Regions from separate parts of the Exiguobacterium alkaliphilum genome, predicted to be linked through region 2. Evidence: riboswitches for the same ligand, from Rfam matches in the RefSeq annotation. Region 2 holds a riboswitch; the other holds the start of a gene.
The links. A riboswitch is a leader RNA that binds a small molecule or an ion and turns the genes downstream of it on or off. The one in region 2 is predicted to bind FMN.

Region 1 (11,034 bases), 200 kb from region 2:
TCGTCGATGGAGAGGTCGTGACGGGAGAGACGCCCGAAGAACTCGTGACGAACGTATATGAAAAAATCGAAGAGATGGCATGGTAAAAAGTTTGGAGTTTCTTCAAACTTTTTTTCTTTTTGACCCGTTGCTTTTTTAAAAACGGTCTGTTATATTCAAAGAGGTTCGAATGTAGGTTGTCTGACGTTTAACATCAAAAAAAGAAAGCGTTTCAAACGGTAGGACACATCTCTTTTCGGGTATGACACAAATAATAGCTTTTCTTAATATGAAAGGAGCACAACACCAATGAAAATCATGAGTGTGGTTGGTATTTTGGCACTAATTGGAATCGCTTACATCTTTTCAACCAACCGTAAAGCCATCAAGTGGCGCACAGTCTTAGCGGCGTTCGCGATTCAGTTCTTGTTCGCCTTCCTCGTCCTTTACACTTCAGCAGGGCGGGCCGTCTTACTTTGGATCTCGGAAGGGGTTCAAAACGTGTTGAACACGGCGAACGCAGGAATTAGCTTCGTCTTCGGTACAGCTGTAGGCGGGGACAACTTCGTCTTCGCATTCCAAGTCTTGACGATTATCGTCTTCATGTCTTCGCTTATCGCACTTCTTTATTATATCGGCGTCATGCAGTGGGTCATCCGGATCCTCGGGACGGCGCTCGCGAAAGCGCTCGGCACGTCACGTAAAGAGTCGCTCTCGGCGACGGCGAACATCTTCGTCGGTCAAACAGAAGCACCGCTCGTCATCAAACCGTATCTTCCTTCGATGACACAATCAGAGCTCTTCGCAGTCATGGTCGGTGGTCTCGCCTCGGTTGCCGGTTCGGTACTTGCTGGATACGCCGCACTTGGTGTCCCGCTTTCATACTTGCTCGCAGCGAGCTTCATGGCTGCTCCAGCAGGTCTCATGTTCGCGAAGATCATCGTTCCTGAGACGGATGAGCCGGATGACAACATCGAAATCGCGGAAGATGAAGAGAACAAAGCAGCGAACTTCGTCGATGCGGCCGCACGCGGTGCCTCGGACGGTCTCTTCCTCGCCTTGAACGTCGGTGCGATGCTTCTCGCCTTCGTTTCATTGATTGCACTCGTCAACTTGATTCTCGGTGGAATCGGTGGCTTGTTCGGATTCGGTGACCTTACGGTTCAATTGATTCTTGGTTATGTGTTTGCTCCACTCGCATTCGTCATCGGTGTTCCTTGGGCAGATGCCGTTCAGTTCGGTAGCTTCCTAGGACAAAAACTTGTCTTGAACGAGTTCGTTGCCTTCTCTGAGTTCGCACCAATCATTGGCACAGGTGAGCTTTCGGCTCGTACGGAAGCCATGACGGCGTTCGCACTCTGTGGATTCGCCAACATCTCGTCGCTCGCAATCCTTCTCGGTGGTCTTGGTGGTATGGCGCCAAACCGTCGCGGTGACATCGCACGGATGGGTGTCCTTGCAATCCTCGCAGGTACGCTTGCAAACTTGATGTCAGCGACACTCGCTGGACTCCTTCTCTAATCGAATACGAGAGAATCAGAGCGATCACTTCGGTGGTCGCTCTTTTTTTGTAAGCACGCTGATCGTCCGTGACGAGATGCAGTCACTTCTCATAGCTTCGGCCAATTGGCGTGCCGGTTCTTTTCTTTATAACGGGTCCATAGAAAAAAGCACCTATTTCTAGGTGCTTTCCACTTATGCTTGGAGTTGCATGCGCTGGCGTTCGATCCACGGCTTCAATTTAATGAAGAGCGGGACGAACAATGCTGTAATCAACAACGCTTTAATGAGGTTGAACGGCAAGATTCCATAAAGGACGAGGTTCGTCTTCACAGCCGGATCGGCCATCTCAGCCATCCCGAAGAAGAACGCGTATGCCGGTAAGATGAGTAAATAGTTCAAGATTGCCAAGCTGAGCGCCATCGTGATCGTTCCGGCAAGAAGACCTGAAGCGAGCGCTTTGTTCGTTTTACGTTTATGGTAGAACCAAGCGACCGGATACATGAAGGCGACACCTGCGAAGAAGTTTGCAAGTTCACCGACCGGAACGCCGCCGCCGTTAAAGACATAATAAAGGACGTTTTTTAGAGCGACGACCACGACGCCTGCGAGTGGCGAGAAGACGATACCGGCGACGAGCGCTGGGATGTCACTGAAGTCCACTTTTAGGAACGGTGGTAGGAAAGGCAGCGGGAAGTTAAAGAGCATCAGTACGAATGAGATCGCCCCGAGCATCGATAACGTCACCAGTGTAGTCAATCGTTTGTTGCGCGTTGTTTTCATCAAAATCTCTCCTTTTGTCGCTCCTTGATGAATGGCACCCGTCGCATAGAAAAACCCGATTGCATCATAACAATCGGGAGAGTTTACGCGCATACGAAATAGATGTTTCCCGTCGCGGAAAAGACCACGTCAAAGAAAACATCCGAATATCGGTCGGATGCCGCCATCTTCTCCCATCCAGACTATACTGTCGGCTTTCGAATCTCACGAAATCAGCAAGCAACGCCTTGCTCGCTCACGGGCTGAGAAGAACTTGTCTTCAATACCGCCGGTCGGGAATTTCACCCTGCCCCGAAGATGGAACGATTTAATTTTTTTTGTTACAGTTTAGTTATACAAGATAATCCACAAAATCTCAAGCGAGTTGACTTGAGGTTAAGATAATGAAGGAGGAGTTCAGATGATTCATTTGACAGAATCAGCGGCGCTTCAGGTCATCGATATGATGAAACAGACCGAACGCCCCGATGGACAGTATTTACGGATCAAAGTACAAGGCGGTGGGTGTACCGGTCTGTCATACGGGATGGGATTCGACGAGGAAAAGACGGACAAGGACGTCCAGTTCGACCATCACGGGGTCCGCGTCATCGTCGCCGAGGCCGACCATGGAGTCGTCGACGGGCTCGAGATCGACTATAAGCAGTCGATGCTCGGTGGTGGATTCACGATCAAGAACCCGAACGCCATCGCGACGTGCGGTTGCGGTTCGAGTTTCCGGACGGCGACGAACGCCGGGACACCAGGAGATTGCTAAACGGGGAGGTTGCAGACATACGTCTGTGACCTTTTTTTGTTCGTAGGTTATTCCAAGGAAATGAACGGGAATATTGGAGACAGAAGGATGAAAAGGGGGCAGGGAGGATGAGAAAAGTACTGATTTTCGGTGGATCGCGCTATTTTGGTAAACGGCTGGCGCTTCGATTGGCAGAGGCGGGAGACGACGTGACGATTGTGACGCGAGGGCAACTGCAAGTACCGGAGGCGGAAGGCATCCGATCCATCAAAGGAGACCGTCAATCGGTGGCGACGATGAAAGACTTGTCACGGGAACGTTACGACCTTGTGTACGACAACATCTGTTTCACGCCCTATCAGGCGAAAATCGCAGCCGATGCGTTCATGGACCAAGTCGGGAAGTACGTGCTCACGTCGACGATGTCCGTGTACGCACCCGGCTCCGAGCTGAAGGAGAGTGACTTCAACCCGCTCCATTACGACTATCATCTCGATGCCGAGCACGATTACGGTCAAGGGAAGCGGGAGGCGGAATCGTACTTCTTCAACCGGGCCTCATTCCCGGTCGCGACCGTCCGGCTCCCGATTGTGCTCGGTCCTGACGACTATACGGACCGCCTCAAGTTTTACGTCGATGCGATTCGACGGGAAGAGCCGATCGTCCTCCATCGTCCGGAGGCGAAGATGGGCTTCATCTCAAGTTTTGAAGCGGCCGCTTTCTTGGAATGGGTCGGCCGGGCGAACGTGACCGGGCCGTTCAATGCCGCAAGCGAGGGGATCATCTCGATGGGGGCGCTCATGGAGCGAATCGGTCAACATCTCGACAAGCCGGTCCATATCATCAAAGACGGGGAATCTTCGCCTTACGACACGGACGTCGACTATTACATGTCGATTGCCGAGGCGAAGAAGGCGGGCTTCGTTTTCACGAAACTTGATGATTGGATCGACCGGGTCATCATCCAAACGATTCGCAAATGAAAAAACGGCCTCTCATCAATCGATGAGGGGCCGAATCACTTATTTCCCGGCAAATACCGAGGTCGAATGTTGTGGGTGACGCGCCGTCGGATCGACGAGCTGCTTCACTTGGTTGATGGCAATCGGGGCTTCACCGAAGCCTGTCGCGATCAGTTTGACTTTTCCTTCGTATGTGGCGATGTCTCCGCAGGCGAAGATGCCGGCGACCGTCGTCTCCATACGTGAGTCGACACGAATCGTGTTCTTCTCGAACTCCATACCCCAGTTCTTGATTGGGCCGAGTGACGAGACGAAGCCGTAGTTACAAATCAAGTCGTCGACTTCGATGAACTTCGACGCACCGTCTTTGTCCGTCAATTCGACCGACTCGATGTGCGTCTCTCCTGAGAGTGACTCGATGTTGTACGGCGTCCAAACGTTGATTGTCGAGGCTTTCATCTGCTCGACCGTATGTTCGTGGGCGCGGAAACGGTCACGACGGTGGACGATGTGCACTTCTTTGGCGATGCCTTCAAGCATGAGCGCCCAGTCGACAGCCGAGTCGCCGCCGCCGGCGATCATGACGCGGCGATCGCGGAACTTCTCCATGTTGTCGACGAAGTAATGTAAGTTCGCATAGTCTTCGCATCCATCGAGACCGAGCGGACGTGCGGCGAATGCCCCGTTCCCGGCTGTGATGATAATCGCTTTCGTATGGTACTCATCTTTGTTCGTCGTGATGTGGAACGTGCCGTCTTCAAGGCGTTCGACCGTTTCCACCGTCTCGCCGAGGCGATAGTCCTGTTCGAACTGATCGGCTTGAGCTTTCAGTTGGTCAATCAAATCTTGGGCTTTCACTTTTGGGAAGCCGGCAATGTCGTATATATATTTTTCTGGATAGAGCGTTGATAATTGGCCGCCGAGTTGTGGCAAGCTCTCAATCAACGTCGCATCGAGTTGGCGCATACCTGCATAAAATGCGGTGAACAACCCGACTGGGCCGCCACCGATGATGATCACATCTTTCGTCGATTTCATCGAATTCCTCCTCAAAACGTATACATTTATTATAATGACAATCGTCAATTAAATCCATTCTGTACAAACATGCAACAGATTCAAAAAAAATTCAAGAAGATAAGCTTTTCCATTGAGAAATCGAAACAAAGAGCGTACAATGGCATAGAAGCAATTGTGAACATTGGTTGAACAAGGTTTAGGCTTTATTGTGAACATCTATGTGAAAAAACACACAACATGATTGTTCAAGAAAACAAATCTAAGAAACATAAGGTGGAAATGAACATGAAACGACCTAACATTGTTATTCTCGGCGCAGGTTTTGGTGGATTGATCACAGCGGTCAACCTCCAGAAGACACTTTCAGCTGGAGATGCGAACATTACGCTTATCAACAAACATGATTACCACTATCAAACGACATGGCTCCATGAGCCGGCGGCAGGGACGATGAAACCTGAGCAAGCTCGTATTTACATCAACGACGTCGTCAACCCGTCACGAGTGAAATTTGTCAAAGGGATCGTCGATCGCGTCGATACTACGACTAAGCAAGTGTTGCTCACAGACGGCTCGACAGTCGAATATGATTACGTCGTGTTCGCGCTCGGCGGTGTTCCGGAAACGTTTGGTATCCCGGGCCTCAAAGAGAACGCGATGACGATCAGCTCGCTCAACAGCGTGCGTAAAATCAAAAACCATATCGAGTACTCATTCTCGGAATATAAATCAAACAACTCGGCAGATCGTTCATACGTGACAATCGTCGTCGGTGGTGCAGGCTTCACAGGAATCGAGTTCCTCGGTGAGCTCGTCAACCGAATCCCTGAACTTTGCAAACAGTATGACGTCCCACGCGAAGCGGTCCGCATCGTCAACATCGAGGCAGCTCCGACTGTCCTTCCTGGATTCGATCCAGACCTCACGACATACGCCCAGAAATGGCTCGAGCGCAACGGTGTCGAGATGAAGCTCGGTAACGGAATCAAAGGTGTTGAGCCGGGCGTTGTCACGTTCGGACCACTCCAAGGTGACACGACAGAGACGATTCACGCGAACACGATCATTTGGACAGGTGGCGTCAGCGGTAGCCCGATTATCGAGAAGTCAGGCTTTGAAGCGGTGCGTAACCGTGTCATGGTCGAGGCGGACAACCGTGCCCCTGGCCACGACAACGTCTTCATCATCGGTGACTGCTCGGCCGTCATGGACCCGGTATCGAACCGTCCATACCCGCCGACAGCTCAAATCGCGACACAACAAGCACACAACGTCGCGAAAAACATCGCCGCGCTCATCAACGGGAAATCGACTTCGAAATTCACGTACGAGAGCAAGGGGACTGTGGCGTCACTTGGTCACAACGATGGAATCGGGATCGTCATGGGTAAAAAAATCTTCGGTCGCAACGCTTCATTCATGAAGAAAGTGATTGACAACAAACACTTCCTCGAATTGAAGAAGTATGGACTCGTCCTTAAAAAAGGGAAGTTCTAAGCAATATGCTCCAGCCCGTTCCTCGGAACGGGCTTTTTTATTCACCGTTACCTCAATCTTTTTTGACCTGTTTGAGCGGTTTTCGGTATAATAGACGATGGGAAAAGGGGGCAATCATATGCATATCATCCAGGCTGTTATCGGCGCCATTTTATATTTGGTCATCTTCTTCAGCATCGGCTTCATCTTGAATATGTTACTGAAAAAGACGTGGACGCTCGTCTTCATCTATCCGATTTTCGTCATCTTGATGATTGATAACGTCAAGCTCTCTAGCTATGTCACGGAAACGTCGACCGCGCTCGCAAGCGTCTATGAACGATTGCTCGGGCTGCAGTTTCTTGACATCTTTATGCTCGGTTTCGGGTTGCTCGGTGCGATTTTAGCCGGGGTGACGATTCGATTCTTGCGCAAGAGCGGTTACTCGATGTTTTAAAGACGACAGAAATGTTCGTCTTTTTTGTTTTCCGCCTACTTTTTTAGGGGATGAACCGATATACTAAGTACGAAACGATTTTAGTGAGTAAGGGATGCGATACGAATGACATTACCGATGTATACGATCAAAAAAGTGTTGAATAATAGCGTTGTCATTTGTCAACATGATACGGATCCGGAAGTCATTCTACTCGGGAAGGGGATTGGCTTTGGCAAGAAGGCGGGCGATCTCGTCGACCCGGCCAGTGTCCCGGAGAAAGTGTATCAATTGACCGATAAAGAGGAGCAATCGCAATACCGTGAGCTCGTCAAGCATGTCGATGAAGACTTCATCGCCTTCATGCAAGAGATCGTCGGCTTCATCGAGACGAGTACGGGCAAAAAAGTCGATCAACATATCCATATCGGTTTGACCGACCATTTGTTCTTCACAATGAAACGAATCGAGCAAGGGATGGAAGTTACGAACCCGTTCCTCCTCGAGACCGAATCGCTCTATCCGAACGAGTATTCACTCGCCGAACGCATCGTCGACATGATTCATGAGCGGCTCGATGTGTTGTTGCCCGATGCTGAGATTGGCTTTATTGCGCTCCATATCCACTCGGCGACGACGTTCAAAAACGTCTTGGAAGTGAACCGGCACAACCAAATCATCGGCCAAATCGTCCAGACGATTGAGAGTCGGTTGAACGTCAAAATGGACCGGACTTCACTCGATTATAAGCGCTTACTTCGGCACTTACGGTACGCCGTTGAGCGGGTTGCGACGGGTGAGCTCGTCGAGGCCCCACAAAAAATAGAAAAGGTGTTGCGTGAAGAATATCCGCTATGCTACAGTACTGCTTGGGAGCTGATGGGCATCATGGAACGCGAGTTAAAGCGTCCTGTCCCGCGAGGTGAAGCGACATATTTGACGATGCATCTCCAGCGACTTACAAGTAGATAACTGATACCACGTATCTTACGTGTTACTGATTCGATCAGGCATGAGTAAGGAGTGGAACGGCTTACGATTTCTCCAATGGGAGAGGTCTACGTTCTGTCCCTTATTCATGCCTGTTTCTGTTTTTATAAACGTTTATTATGAAAACGTTTAGATACGTCGGTTGTCTGACATCTACGTCGTCCATTCGTATTACAAAAACAAGAAGGAGGATTTATCATGTTTAAGCAGATTTTTGGTGTTCTTCAAAAAGTCGGTAAAGCACTTATGCTTCCTGTTGCGATCTTACCGGCAGCCGGTCTTCTCCTTGCATTCGGTAACGCGATGCAAAACCCGGCCCTTACATCACGCGCTGGTTGGTTAACGAACGAAGGCGTCGTGAAATTCGCTCAGCTCATGGAGCAAGCGGGTGGCATTATCTTCGCGAACTTGGCACTCTTGTTCGCTGTCGGTGTCGCCATCGGGTTAGCAGGGGACGGCGTTGCCGGACTCGCAGCCATCGTCGGATTCCTCATCATGAACCAAGTCATGGGTATCTGGCTCGAGCTCACGCCTGACGTCATCGCACAAGGTGACCCGGCATACGCGACCGTGCTCGGTATCCCGACACTCCAAACTGGGGTATTCGGCGGGATTATCATGGGTCTGATTGCCGCCTGGGCATACAACAAGTATTACAACATCGAATTGCCGCAATTCCTTGGCTTCTTCGCTGGTAAGCGTTTCGTCCCAATCGTCACGGCTGTTGCCGCGGTCGTCGCTGGTTTCGTCATGCTTCTCATCTGGCCACCGGTACAAACTGGATTGAACGCGTTCTCAACTTTCATGTTGACTGAAAACCGCACGTTCGCGGCGTTCGTCTTCGGTTTGATTGAACGCTCATTGATCCCGTTCGGTCTCCACCACATCTTCTACTCACCGTTCTGGTTCGAGTTCGGTCAATACACAGATGCGGCGGGTAACATCGTCCGTGGTGACCAAGCGATCTTCTTCGCACAGATTCGTGATGGCGCTGAGTTGACAGCTGGTACGTTCATGACTGGTAAATACCCGTTCATGATGTTCGGTCTTCCGGCTGCAGCACTCGCGATGTACCATGAAGCACGTCCAGAACGTAAAGCAGTCGTCGGTGGTCTCTTGGCTTCGGCAGCACTCACATCGTTCTTGACTGGTATCACTGAGCCGATCGAGTTCTCATTCTTGTTCGTCGCTCCACTCTTGTTCGCTGTACACGCCGTTTTCGCTGGCCTTTCATTCATGGTCATGCACATCTTGAACGTCAAAATCGGGATGACGTTCTCGGGCGGTTTGATCGACTACCTTCTCTTCGGTGTACTTCCTAACCGTACAGACTGGTGGCTCGTCATTCCGGTCGGTCTCGTGTTCGCAGTCGTTTACTACTTCGGATTCCGTTTCGTCATCCGTAAGTTCAACCTTAAAACACCGGGCCGTGAAGATGAAGTCGTTGAGCAATCAACTGCTACAGGTTCGGAACTTGCACAAGATATCCTCGTTGGGTTCGGTGGTTCACAAAACATCAAACACTTAGACGCTTGTATCACACGTCTTCGCGTCGAAGTGAAAGATAAGAACCAAGTGAACAAAGAAGAGTTGAAACGTCTTGGGGCAGCTGGTGTCCTTGAAGTCGGAAACAACATTCAAGCCATCTTCGGACCACGCTCGGATGCATTGAAATCAGAAATGCAAGCCGTTATCGCGTCAGGTAACGAAAAGAAAGCCAACTAATTCTAGTGGAAAGCCAATCCTTCAGGGGGTGGCTTTTTTGTGTCCGGAAACGGTTTCAGGCATATGTCAGATGGGGAAAAGTAAGTATTCTGACAAAAGGAGGGAACCAAGATGTGGAAGAAAGTGTTTGGTGTCTTGCAACGGATCGGGAAGGCACTCATGCTTCCGGTTGCGATTTTACCGGCAGCCGGTCTTTTACTCGCGTTCGGTACCGCATTCCAAAACCCTGATCTCGTCGCGCTCTTACCTTTCTTGGCAAACGATTCACTCGTCCTCGTCTGGCAGGTCATGACCGATGCCGGGGATATCGTGTTTGCCAATCTCGGCTTGCTGTTCGCCGTCGGTGTCGCCATCGGGCTAGCCAACGGGGACGGGGTTGCCGGGTTAGCAGCTATCGTCGGGTATTTGATTATGAACAAAGTTATTAGCACATGGAACGGGATCACTGCAGAAATCGTCCAAGGGGACCCACAGTATGCGACCGTGCTCGGGATTCCGACGCTCCAGATGGGGGTGTTCGGGGGGATTATCGCCGGTCTCGTCGCCGCATTTGCCTACAACAAATACTTTAACATCAAGTTGCCAGAGTTTTTAGGGTTCTTTGCCGGCAAACGGTTCGTCCCGATCGCCACTGCGGCGTTCAGTTTGATTATCGGGATCGCACTCGCCTATGTCTGGCCGCCAATCGGGGTCGCGATTAACACGTTCTCGCGTACGATCATCGAAGCGAACGTGGCCGTCTCGGCTTTCGTTTTCGGTCTGGTCGAGCGTTCGTTGATTCCGTTCGGGCTTCACCACATCTGGTACTCTCCTTTTTGGTTCCAGTTCGGTGAATATACGAACCAAGCTGGTGACCTCGTCCAAGGGGACCAGCGCATCTTCTTCGCGCAGCTTCGTGACGGGGTCGAGTTCACAGCCGGGACGTATATGACCGGGAAATTCCCGTTCATGATGTTCGGGTTGCCGGCTGCTTGTCTTGCGATGTATCATACCGTACCGAAAGAACGTCGGAAAAACGTCGAAGGCCTCTACTTCTCGGCAGCGCTCACGTCGTTCCTTACAGGGATCACAGAGCCGGTCGAGTTCTCATTCGTCTTCGTTGCGCCACTCTTGTTTGCGATTCACGCCGTCTTCGCCGGTCTCTCCTTCATGACGATGCACTTACTAAACGTCAAGATCGGGATGACGTTCTCCGGTGGATTGATTGACTACTTGTTGTTCGGGGTGTTACCGAACCGGACCGCATGGTGGCTCGTCATCCCGGTCGGTCTCGTATTCGCCGTCATCTATTACTTCGGATTCCGTTTCGCGATTCAAAAATTCGACTTGAAGATTCCGGGTCGTGAAGCCGCGGTCGAAGGGAAAGAAGGGCGTACTTCCGTCGGAGACGATTTACCGCATGAAGTACTTGTCGGTCTCGGCGGTCC
Region 2 (11,034 bases):
CCTTCATACTGTAAACGAATGCTAAGTTGAAAGGGAGGAAAGACGATGCGATTTCGCAAATATCTCGTTCGCAGTTGGTTGTCGTGGTCGCTCGTCTTTGCCGGGATCGCTTACGCCACGTGGCAGAACATGGGGGCGTTTGACTGGACGCTCTTCGGTTTCATATACACGCTCGGTGCCTTATTCGTCATGAACCCGCTCAAACGGCGCCATCTTCACTTCACGTTCCACGAGATGTTCGTCTTTATGACGTTTTTCTTGTATGGGCTCGTGCCGGCGCTCGTCATGGGTCAATTGTTGTTACTTACGTTCCAGGCACGCTCGTTCACGAAGAAGGTCGGCCGGCGTCGCTTCCTGCATTTTTATCCGCTCAATACGCTGATTGAGGCGATGATTTTGCTCGTGCCGGGGCTCGTCTACTTGCGACTCGGCGGCGAGATTGGCGCATCGGTCCATCTGCTCGAGCAAGGGGTGGCGCTCCTCGCGTTCTTCGCGACGCTCTATCTCGTCCTCGGTTTCAGTTTCGTCTTGTCCCGTTTCTTGATTGGGGAGCGAATCCCGCTGCCGATCATGTGGCGGCTGCTCCGCTTCGACTGGCTCGTCGTCTCGCTCGAACTACTGTTCACGATGGTCGCCATCGAGGCGTATCAGCTGTTCGGCTATGTCGGCTTGATGGGGACGTTCTTCGTCTTGTCGCTCTTGAAGATGAGTCTTTCGAAGGCGACGGAGACGGAAGAGACGCAGACGAAGATCGATCAAATCGAACGGTTGAAGGAACAGTTGTACCGCGTCGACAGCGAACCGCTCCTCATCGAGAAGTTTTGGAACGGGATTCGCGAGATCATCGAGGTCGAGCGTGGCTGGATTCAAGTGAACCGGGAAGGGGTGCGCACGTTCTACGATATGACCGGGCGCGTCGACCACGGCATCCCGGACGCCTATACGCTCGAACGGCATCGGGACGCCTCCGAACCGTACTTCCTCTACGACTCGCTCCATGAATGGCACCCCGAGCTGTTGGCCCATCAGAGCGAGCTCCATCACTCGGCGCTTGGCATCCAGCCGGTGTATAGCCCGACGAACGCCGTCAGCTTCATGGTCTCGACGACGGCGAACGGGGCGTATGAAGAAGCGCTCGCCGTCGAGCTGCATCGTCTGTTGAAGACGCTGTCGTGGTCGCTCGAACGCATTGACGAGCGCGACCGGCTGCAACATGAGAGCCTGACCGACCCGCTCACCGGTCTTCCGAACCAACGGGCACTAAGGCGCTGGACGAAAGAACGGATGAACGATGTCGCCTCGTATCCGTTGTCGGTCTTCTTGATCGACCTCGACCATTTCAAATCGGTCAACGACACGTATGGACACGCGTTCGGCGACGAGGTGTTAATCGAAGCGGGGGCGCTGTTCACACGACTCGTCCGTGGCGGCGACCTCGTCACACGATATGGCGGGGAAGAGTTTGTCTTCGTGTTTCCGCGGATGAACGAGATGTCGGCCTTGTTGACGGCAGAAAAGATCCGTCAAGCGCTCAAGGCTCATCCGTTCGGCACGGATGGGGTCCGGCTTCAAGTGACGGCGAGTATCGGCATCGAGACGATTCACGAGTTCGACGAGCTCGACACCGTCCTCCGAAACGCCGACCGGGCGATGTATGTTGGGGCGAAGTTCAACGGACGCGACCGGGTCGCCCATTATCGGGACACGTCGACGGAACGAATTCAATAAGAAAAGGAGAATCCGCGATGGATTCTCCTTTTTGCATGAATGATGGATTATAATTTCGAACTAAATATTTCAGATTCGACCGCGTGGATGGCAGCCGACCAAGAACCGTAACGGTGTAAAATGGCTTTCGTCGAAGGTTTGTTGTTTCGTTTCGCCCATTCGCGATACGCCTCGAAGGAGAGGGAGAAACCCATCTCGTGAATCGCTTCCCGGAGCGCGCCGGACAGTTCCGACTTCGAATAGGTGACACTCGCCTCAAGACCGGCTTCGGCGCAGGCATCGTGCCATGACCCGAACGTCTTGACGATGTGGTAATGGCTCGGAGCCTTCGGATGAAGTTTCCGCCATTCCTGATACTTTTTCAATGTGATGATCGAGCCCATGTCACGCGAATAGAGCGCGAGCGTCTCGATGATGTCATCACGCGTATACTTCGGCATCTTATCCGGAAGATCGACGGTCGTCTCCCCGTGCCATTCGTAACCGGCGATGGCGAGCGCCTCGGCCCATGAGCCGAACTGACGGATAATCGACTCGGGGGACGGCCAGTTTTGTTCCATCGCGAAGCGGCGATAGACGGAGCGGCGCGGACGTTCCTTCAGCAAGTCCCCGAGGAGGCGAATGCAGTGGATCATCCTCTGCTGTTCGGTGGACAGGTGATGGGATTTAGTGGATAGCGATTGACTCAATGATGGTTCCTCCTTCCATGGACTCATATCTGAACCGACAATGATGACGAAAAATGCTTCTACAATCATACTATCGGACAGTTTTTCGAAATCATAAGTGGATTTCGTAATTTCTTTGTAACGTTTTAACAGAAGACTAGGTCTAAAGTCAGGTTCAGAATTCGAAAAAAGGGTAACAGTTCTATTACAAATTTAATAACAAATGGTTTCAATTGTAAACAAAAAGTTTTATATATGGGTAAAATGTAATAATTTGTACAAAAAAGTACCCAACTGGTCAATGGGGTCATCGCCTTTGCACCAGTTGAGTACCTTTCTATAATAAATTTAATTTTCAGACTAATCAATAAAAGTTTTTAAAATATATGATTTTTTTTCAAAGAGTGGTCAGTGTAAGATAGAGTCTGCTAAAATAGCCGCATTGAGTGAAAAAAGAAAAGAGGAACATTTAATATGACAATCTGGTTATTTTACTTATTGCTCGGTGTGATTCAAGGTTTCACCGAACCGATTCCCATCTCGTCGAGTGGGCACTTGGTCATCTTCCAAGAGCTGCTCAACATTCAGTTGCCGGGGCTGTCGTTCGAGATTTTCGTTAACTTCGCCTCGCTCCTCGCCGTGTTGACGATTTATCGGAAAGACGTCGTCCGCCTCGTCGTCAGTCTTTGGACGTTCTTGTTTAAAAAAGATCGTAGCGACGACACGATGGTTGACGTCAAGTTCATCGGGCTGTTGCTCGTGGCGACGGTGCCGGCCGGCGTGCTCGGTGTCGTTTTCGGCGATTGGATTGGCGAGACGCTAAGCGGTGTCGCGACGGTCGGGTATACGTTGATTCTCACAGGTCTCGCGCTCTGGTTCATCCGCAACATGCGTGGGAGCAAAGGCGACGGCGGCATCACGCTCCGTGACGCCATCTTGATCGGGCTCGCCCAGGCGGCCGCGCTCATCCCAGGGATTAGCCGGTCGGGCGCGACGATCGTCATGGCGCTCCTCCTCGGTATCAAACAAGAGACGGCGCTCCGTTTCTCGTTCTTCATGTTCATCCCGGTCAGTCTCGGCACAATCGTGTTGGACGGACCGGAACTGTTCACGAACCCGGAGACGCGCGAGCTGTTCGGGCCGCTCATCGTGGCGTTCATCGCCTCATACATCTTGACGGCCGTGTCGCTGAAATGGTTCCAACACATCATGGCCAAGGGCGAGCTCAAGTACTTCTCGTTCTATTGCTGGGCGGTCGGGATTCTCGTCGTCCTCTTCTTGGCTTGATTTGAAGCGCTGCTCCTCGGAGTGGCGCTTTTTTTGCACTTTCCTCTTTGCTTTCCGTTCTTTTTTGCGCTAAAGTAAGGGCGTACAAACAAATATTCCTTCGGGGTCGGGTGAAAGTCCCAACCGGCGGTGATAGGCGAACGCCTTAAGTCCGTGACCCGGGCGCACGTGTGCGAACGGTGGATCTAGTGAGACTCTAGAGCCGACAGTATAGTCTGGATGGGAGAAGGAAAATCGACAGGTCCGCGCGACCTGTAGTTCGTCGTACGCTTTTCTGTAAAGAAAACGTTTATTTGGCTTGCCCAAATACGGCTGACACCTCCCACCGAGACCTTGAGGACATGTCCTTCAGGTCTTTTTTGTTTGTACGAAACAAGGAGGGAGATTATGAAACAGTACATGCAACATGCCATCCAATTGGCCAAGTGCGCCGACGGACAGACCGGGGTCAACCCGCTCGTCGGCGCCGTCGTCGTCAAAGACGACCGGGTCGTCGGATTCGGCGCCCATTTGAAGGCGGGCGAACCGCATGCCGAGGTGCACGCCATCCGGATGGCCGGCGCGTCCGCGTTCGGTTCGACCGTGTACGTCACGCTCGAGCCGTGCTCGCATCACGGGAAGACACCGCCATGCGCCGATCTCTTGATCGAATCCGGCGTCCGCCGGGTCGTCATCGCGATGGAAGATCCGAATCCGCTCGTCGCGGGACGCGGCATCAAGCGTTTGAAAGCGGCCGGAATCGAGGTCGAGGTCGGTCTACTCGAAAGTGAGGCCCGAGCGCTCAATCCTGCGTTCCTACGCTCGCTCGAGACGAAGCGTCCGTACGTCATCTTGAAGACGGCGACGAGCCTCGACGGGAAAGTCGCACTCGATACCGGCGAGAGTAAATGGGTGACCGGGACGGAAGCCCGGCTCGACGTCCATGCGTTACGGGCGAACGTCGACGCGGTGTTGACCGGAATCGGGACCGTCATCGCGGACGACCCGGCGCTCACGGCGCGACTCGAGCGGCCGACCGAACAACCGCTGCGTGTCGTGTTAGACCGAGAGTTGAACGTGCCGCACGCGAGCCAGCTCGTCCGCACGGCGAACGAACTACCAGTGCTCGTCTATACGACGTCCGATGATGTGTCGAGACGTGAGGCACTCGAGTCGCGTGGTGTCGAACTGGCGGACTATACGACGCTCGAACGGGTGCTCGAGGAACTGTACGCCCGCGGCATCGGCCGTCTCCTCGTCGAGGCCGGTCCGACGCTCGTGACGTCGCTCTTAGACGGGGGATACATCGACGAGTGGGTCATGTATCAGTCCCCACGCGTCTTCGGTGGCAAGGCCGGGTTCTATCGCTCGAATCATGACGGACCGCTCGAGGCAATCGAACAATTTGACGTTCGTTCTGTCGAGACGATCGGCAACGATATCAAACTCGTCATGCGAAAGGGGGAGTCCGATGTTCACAGGAATCGTTGAAGAAATCGGTAGCGTCAAAGCGGTGAAACGGAACGGGCCATCGCTTAGGCTCACGCTCACGGGTGACATCGTCTTGCAGGACGTGAAACTTGGGGACAGCATCTCGGTCAACGGGATCTGTCTCACGGTGACGACGTTCGACGAGCGGACGTTCGCAGTCGACGTCATGCCCGAGACGCTCAAAGCGTCGAGCCTTGACGGCGTCCGCCCGGGGACACGTGTGAACTTAGAGCGGGCGATGCCGGCGAACGGACGATTCGGCGGACACTTCGTCTCCGGTCACGTCGACGGGGTCGGGCGCATCGTCAAGAAACGTCCGCTCGCGAACGCGGTGTACGTCGACATCAGCTGCGAGCCGTCGCTTCTCCGGTATATCGTCCCGAAAGGTTCGATCTCGGTCGATGGGACGAGTTTGACGGTGTTCGATGTGACGGAACGCGGCTTCACGCTCTCGCTCATCCCGCACACGTACAGTGAGACGGTGCTCGGGATGAAACAAGCCGGGGACACGGTCAATTTGGAATGTGACATGTTGGCAAAATATATGGAGAAGTTAGTGAATCAAAAACCGATGACGCTCGAATCGTTGGCGTCACAAGGATACGGAAAGGCGGGATGGTGATGTTTGACACGATTGAAGCAGCGATTGAAGACTTGAAGCAAGGTCGCCCAATTATCGTCGTCGATGATGAGGACCGAGAGAACGAGGGGGACTTCGTCGTCCTTGCCGACAAGATGACGGCCGAGACGATGAACTTCCTCATCACGGAAGGGAAAGGGCTCGTCTGCGCCGCGCTCGCTGAAGAAGTCGCCGTCCGGCTCGACTTAAAGCCGATGGTCGAAAACAGCACCGACCCGCATGGGACCGCCTTCACCGTCAGCGTCGACCACGTCGACTCGACGACGGGCATCTCGGCGAGTGAACGGGCCCATACGGTGCGCGAGCTCGCTAACGTCAACGCCCGGCCCGTTGATTTCCAACGACCGGGACACATCTTCCCGCTCATCGCGAAAAAAGGCGGCGTCTCGGTACGGCGCGGACATACGGAGGCGTCGGTCGACTTGGCCCGCCTCGCCGGTAGTGAACCGGTCGCCGTCATCTGCGAAATCATCCGTGAAGACGGGGAGATGGCCCGGGTGCCGGACCTTGAACTTGTGGCAAAAGCCCATGACTTGAAGTTCATCACGATTGAGGCGCTCGTCCGCTATATGGAGACCGATCTCGTCACGCGCGAGGCGGACGTCACCCTCCCGACGGCCAAGGGCGGGTTTCGCTTGCTCGGGTATCGGAACGTCCTCGACCGAGAAGAACACGTCGCGCTCGTGAAAGACGGACTGAGCGACGTTCCGCTCGTGCGTATCCATTCGGAATGTCTGACCGGTGACGTGTTCGGGTCATACCGCTGCGACTGCGGACCGCAACTCGACACGGCACTCGCGCGAATCGAGGCCGAAGGCGGTGTCGTCTTATACATGCGCCAAGAAGGGCGCGGGATTGGGCTGTTGAATAAGCTAAAGGCGTATGAACTGCAAGAGCAAGGGCTTGATACAGTCGATGCGAACGTCGCGCTCGGCTTACACGCCGATTTACGCGATTACCGGGTGAGCGCGGCGATGCTCCGCGACCTCGGCGTCACGACCGTCCGGCTCATGACGAACAACCCGGAGAAAGTCGACGCGCTCGAAGCGTGTGGCATCACCGTCATGGAACGGGTGCCAATCATCGTTGGGGAACATGCGGCGAACGAGAAGTATCGGCTGACGAAACAACAAAAAATGAACCACTTTGGAGGAGAACAATGATGATGCATACATTTGAAGGAAACTTGGTTGGAAAAGGCTTGAAAGTCGGAATCGTCGTCGGACGGTTCAACGATCTGATCACGATGCGTCTCTTAGACGGGGCGAAAGATGCGCTCAAGCGCCACGGCGTCGAACAAGAGGACGTCGAGCTCGCCTTCGTACCGGGGGCGTTCGAGCTCCCGCTCGTCGCCAAGAAGATGGCGATGAGTAAGAAGTATGACGCGGTCATCACGCTCGGTGCCGTCATCCGTGGGGCGACGCCACACTTCGATTACGTCTGTAACGAGGCGGCGAAAGGAATCGCCCAGGCGAGCTATCAGTCGGAAGTGCCGGTCATCTTCGGCGTCTTGACGACCGAGACGATCGAGCAGGCGATTGAGCGGGCCGGAACGAAAGCCGGAAACAAAGGTTGGGAAGCGGCGACGTCGGCCATCGAGATGGCCAACTTGATGCGCGCCTTCTGAGGAAGGTTTAGGGAGGAAGAAAAAGGGGGGCGTCTCGCTCTCCTTTTTTGGTGGTGACGGGTTACGTTCGATCGAAGCGGTGGAAAAGGACAAGGAGCACACATGACGGAGGATACGGAGGCGGCAGCGATGGTCGAACGGTTCGTGTCTTTGAGCCCGGCGATGCAGGCATTAATCGGCACGTTATTCACATGGGGAATGACCGCGCTCGGGGCGGCGGTTGTCTTCACGACGAAGTCGATCAACCAGCGGCTGATGGACGGCATGCTCGGTTTTGCCGGTGGGGTGATGATTGCGGCTAGTTTCTGGTCGCTCCTGTCGCCTGCGATCGAGATGGCGGGCGAGGGTGCCTGGCCGTCCTGGTTCCCGGCCACAGTCGGTTTCTTGTTAGGAGGACTCTTTTTGTGGGGTGTCGACAAGTTGCTGCCGCACCTACATCCGACGTCCTCGATGGATGAGGCGGAAGGGATCGAGCCAGAAAAACGGAAGCGCAGCACATTGCTCGTCTTGGCGATCACCCTTCACAACATCCCGGAAGGATTAGCGATTGGGGTCGCGTTCGGCGCGGTCGCGGCTGACTTTCCTTCCGCTTCGTTGACCGGGGCCATCGCGCTCGCCATCGGGATTGGTATTCAAAACTTTCCAGAAGGGACAGCCGTCTCGTTGCCGTTACGGCGGGAAGGAATGTCACGGCGGAAAAGCTTCTTTTACGGACAGTTGTCGGGTCGCCGCCTTGATTGGGGTATGGGCCGTCTACATGATGGAGCCGCTCTTGCCGTTCGCCTTGAGTTTTGCCGCTGGGGCGATGATTTTCGTCGTCGTCGAAGAAGTCGTCCCGGGGTCGCAAGAGAACGGGCATAAGGATTTGGCGGCGATGGCGTTGATGCTCGGGTTCGCCATCATGATGATACTAGACGTGGCGTTAGGATGAAAAAAGGCACGACGGTCGACGCCGTCGTGCCTGATCTTCGTTCACCGCCAAAATGAGGTGTGATCCGCCTTATCTTTTATGTTGAAGGCGATGATGTCGTGCAACAGCTCCTGATCGACGGCTTGGTCCCACTTGATGCGGAACAGCTGTTTCGTCTGCGTGTAGCCAGATTCCTTGATCCGGTCGGCGAACTGTTCGAGTGCGACCGCTTCCGGGGCGACCGCGAAATGGGCTTTGGCGACGCTGAACGCGATGATGAACGTCCCGTGGTCGGTGAACATCGGTTGGTTCCAGGCGATGCGCTCCTCGAGATGGGGGAACGTCTGGCGTATCCAGTCGAACACGTCGTCTAGCTTGGCGCGTCGCTCCGGGTCGTCAATCGTTGTTAAAAAGTCATCGAACGTTTCCATGAATAATCCTCCTTATAAAACAAGCCCGGCTCACGTTGAGCCGGACTTGAAGATTAAAACGTCTCAGACGTCGTTTTCGCTTGCATGTGGAGCTGGATGTAATCCGGTCCGCCTGCTTTCGAGTCTGTCCCTGACATGTTGAACCCGCCGAACGGCTGGTAGCCGACGATGGCGCCTGTGCAGCCACGGTTGAAGTACAAGTTCCCGACGTGGAAGTTTTGACGCGCATACTCTTGGTTCGAGCGGTCACGTGTGAGGACGGCACCTGTCAAGCCGTACTCTGTGTTGTTGGCGATGTCGATCGCTTCTTTGAAGTCGCTCGCTTTCGTGAACGCAACGATCGGTCCGAAGATCTCTTCTTGCATGAGACGCGCTTTCGGCGCGACGTCCGCGACGACTGTCGGCTCGATGAAGTAGCCTGTCGAGTCATCGGCTTTCCCACCGGCGACGATGCGTCCTTCTTCTTTCGCGACGTCGAAGTACGACGTGATCTTCTTGAACGCGGCCGCATCGATGACCGGCCCCATGAAGTGTTCGTTCTTCTCTGTGTTTCCGACCGAGAGTTCGTTCGTCAACTCGACGACGCGGTCGAGAACCGTGTCATACACGCTGTCGACGATGACGGCACGTGAACAAGCCGAACATTTTTGTCCTGAGAAGCCGAACGCCGATTTGACGATTGACTGTGCTGCGAGCTCAAGGTCCGCTGACTCGTCGACGACGATCGTGTCTTTCCCGCCCATCTCGGCGATGACACGCTTGAGCCAGATTTGCCCGTCGTTCAATTTCGAGGCGCGCTCGTTGATGCGGAGGCCGACGTCGCGTGAACCTGTGAAGCTGATGAAGCGCGTCTTCGGATGGTCGACGAGATAGTCACCGACTTCAGCGCCCGGCCCTGGGATGAAGTTGAGGACACCTTTCGGCAGACCTGCCTCTTCCATGACCTCGACGAATTTCGCTGCGACGATCGGTGTCGTCGAAGCTGGCTTCAAGAGGATCGTGTTCCCGGCAACGATGGCCGCGACGGCCGTCCCTGCCATGATTGCGAACGGGAAGTTCCAAGGGCTGATGACGATCCCGACCCCGAGTGGGATGTAGTCATAGCGGTTGTATTCGCCCGGACGGCTCTCGACTTTTTTACCTGGTTTGAGTTCGAGCATTTGGCGCGCATAGTACTCCATGAAGTCAATCGCTTCCGCTGTGTCCGCGTCCGCCTCGTTCCATGGCTTGCCCGCTTCTTTCACGAGGTATGCCGAGAATTCATGTTTCCGTTTACGGACGATGTTCGCCGCTTTGAACAAGATGTCGGCACGGACAGCCGGGTCGACGTGGCGCCATGAGTCGAACGCTGTGAGCGCTTCTTGCATCGCACGCTCCGCGAGCTCTTGGTTCGCTTTCGAGACGTGTCCGATGACTTCCTCTTTGTTCGCCGGGTTGTAAGACGTGATTTTGCCTTCTGTCGTCACTTTCTCCCCACCGATGACGAGCGGATAGTCTTTCCCGAGTTCACCGTTCACTTTCTCGATTGCCGCTTGGATGGCCGCGGCGTTCTCTTTGTTTGTAAAGTCTGTGAATGGTTCATGTTTGTATGGAATCATTCTCGTTCCCCCTTAAAAGTGATTGTGCATTTAAGCGCTTACGTCTGTATTGTATCGAAAAATCAAGGGAAATCCTAGTGAAACAATTTTCCAGAAAAGCGTGTCGTTTTCGCTCAAAATCAAGTCATGATAGGATAAGGACAAGAGAGGTAACGGGAAAGGATGATTGGATGAAGAAGTGGATCCTTCCGCTTGTGCTCGTCGTGATGCTCGGCGCGTGCGGCAACGGGGAAGAGCAACCGGCCGAAGAAGTGAAACGACCGCTCCCGGAAGCGGTCGAGACCGTCTATGCGGACTATCAGGAAGCGCTTCGACAAGGTGACGCCGAGGCGCTCGCCGCCCTCGATTATGCGGGCGAACGGACCGATATCCCGGCGACCGGTGCCGTGACGCGTGAGCTTTCCCCTGGGGACATCTATGAGAGTTGGGTGAACGAGGCCGGAGACGTGGCGTATCTCGTTCACGAGATGGAAGACGCGGACGGGAATGAACTGCCGAACCGGTTGGCGAAAGTCGCCATCAAAGACGGAGAGGACTGGAAGCTCGTCGTGACACCGGCCGTGCTCCCGATTGACGTCATCGGCGAGGTCGGCGAGTTGTTGACCGGCATCGAAGCGAACGAGTACGGGGTCAACCCGGAAGCGAACGCCCGTCTCGCTGACGTACCGGAAGACG

Region 1: another riboswitch for FMN. It lies ahead of KB235_RS06580 (ECF transporter S component); the one in region 2 lies ahead of ribD (bifunctional diaminohydroxyphosphoribosylaminopyrimidine deaminase/5-amino-6-(5-phosphoribosylamino)uracil reductase RibD).

Annotation. Positions count from the first base shown of each region.
Region 1 is NZ_CP073101.1:1,264,033-1,275,066, forward strand. It holds gene KB235_RS06570 (YuzB family protein) at 1-86, shown strand, start outside; gene KB235_RS06575 (NupC/NupG family nucleoside CNT transporter) at 289-1,500, shown strand; gene KB235_RS06580 (ECF transporter S component) at 1,675-2,262, opposite strand; FMN riboswitch at 2,424-2,565, opposite strand; gene KB235_RS06585 (HesB/IscA family protein) at 2,663-3,019, shown strand; gene KB235_RS06590 (Rossmann-fold NAD(P)-binding domain-containing protein) at 3,127-3,981, shown strand; gene KB235_RS06595 (NAD(P)/FAD-dependent oxidoreductase) at 4,021-4,998, opposite strand; gene KB235_RS06600 (NAD(P)/FAD-dependent oxidoreductase) at 5,266-6,477, shown strand; gene KB235_RS06605 (YuiB family protein) at 6,596-6,913, shown strand; gene glcT (glucose PTS transporter transcription antiterminator GlcT) at 7,019-7,864, shown strand; partial or broken gene ptsG (glucose-specific PTS transporter subunit IIBC) at 8,081-9,580, shown strand; gene ptsG (glucose-specific PTS transporter subunit IIBC) at 9,719-11,034, shown strand, end outside.
Region 2 is NZ_CP073101.1:1,059,536-1,070,569, forward strand. It holds gene KB235_RS05510 (GGDEF domain-containing protein) at 46-1,728, shown strand; gene KB235_RS05515 (homing endonuclease associated repeat-containing protein) at 1,776-2,417, opposite strand; gene KB235_RS05520 (undecaprenyl-diphosphate phosphatase) at 2,871-3,683, shown strand; FMN riboswitch at 3,776-3,918, shown strand; gene ribD (bifunctional diaminohydroxyphosphoribosylaminopyrimidine deaminase/5-amino-6-(5-phosphoribosylamino)uracil reductase RibD) at 4,071-5,153, shown strand; gene ribE (riboflavin synthase) at 5,134-5,775, shown strand; gene ribB (3,4-dihydroxy-2-butanone-4-phosphate synthase) at 5,775-6,956, shown strand; gene ribH (6,7-dimethyl-8-ribityllumazine synthase) at 6,956-7,420, shown strand; partial or broken gene KB235_RS05545 (ZIP family metal transporter) at 7,550-8,351, shown strand; gene KB235_RS05550 (iron chaperone) at 8,393-8,761, opposite strand; gene pruA (L-glutamate gamma-semialdehyde dehydrogenase) at 8,815-10,359, opposite strand; gene KB235_RS05560 (nuclear transport factor 2 family protein) at 10,530-11,034, shown strand, end outside.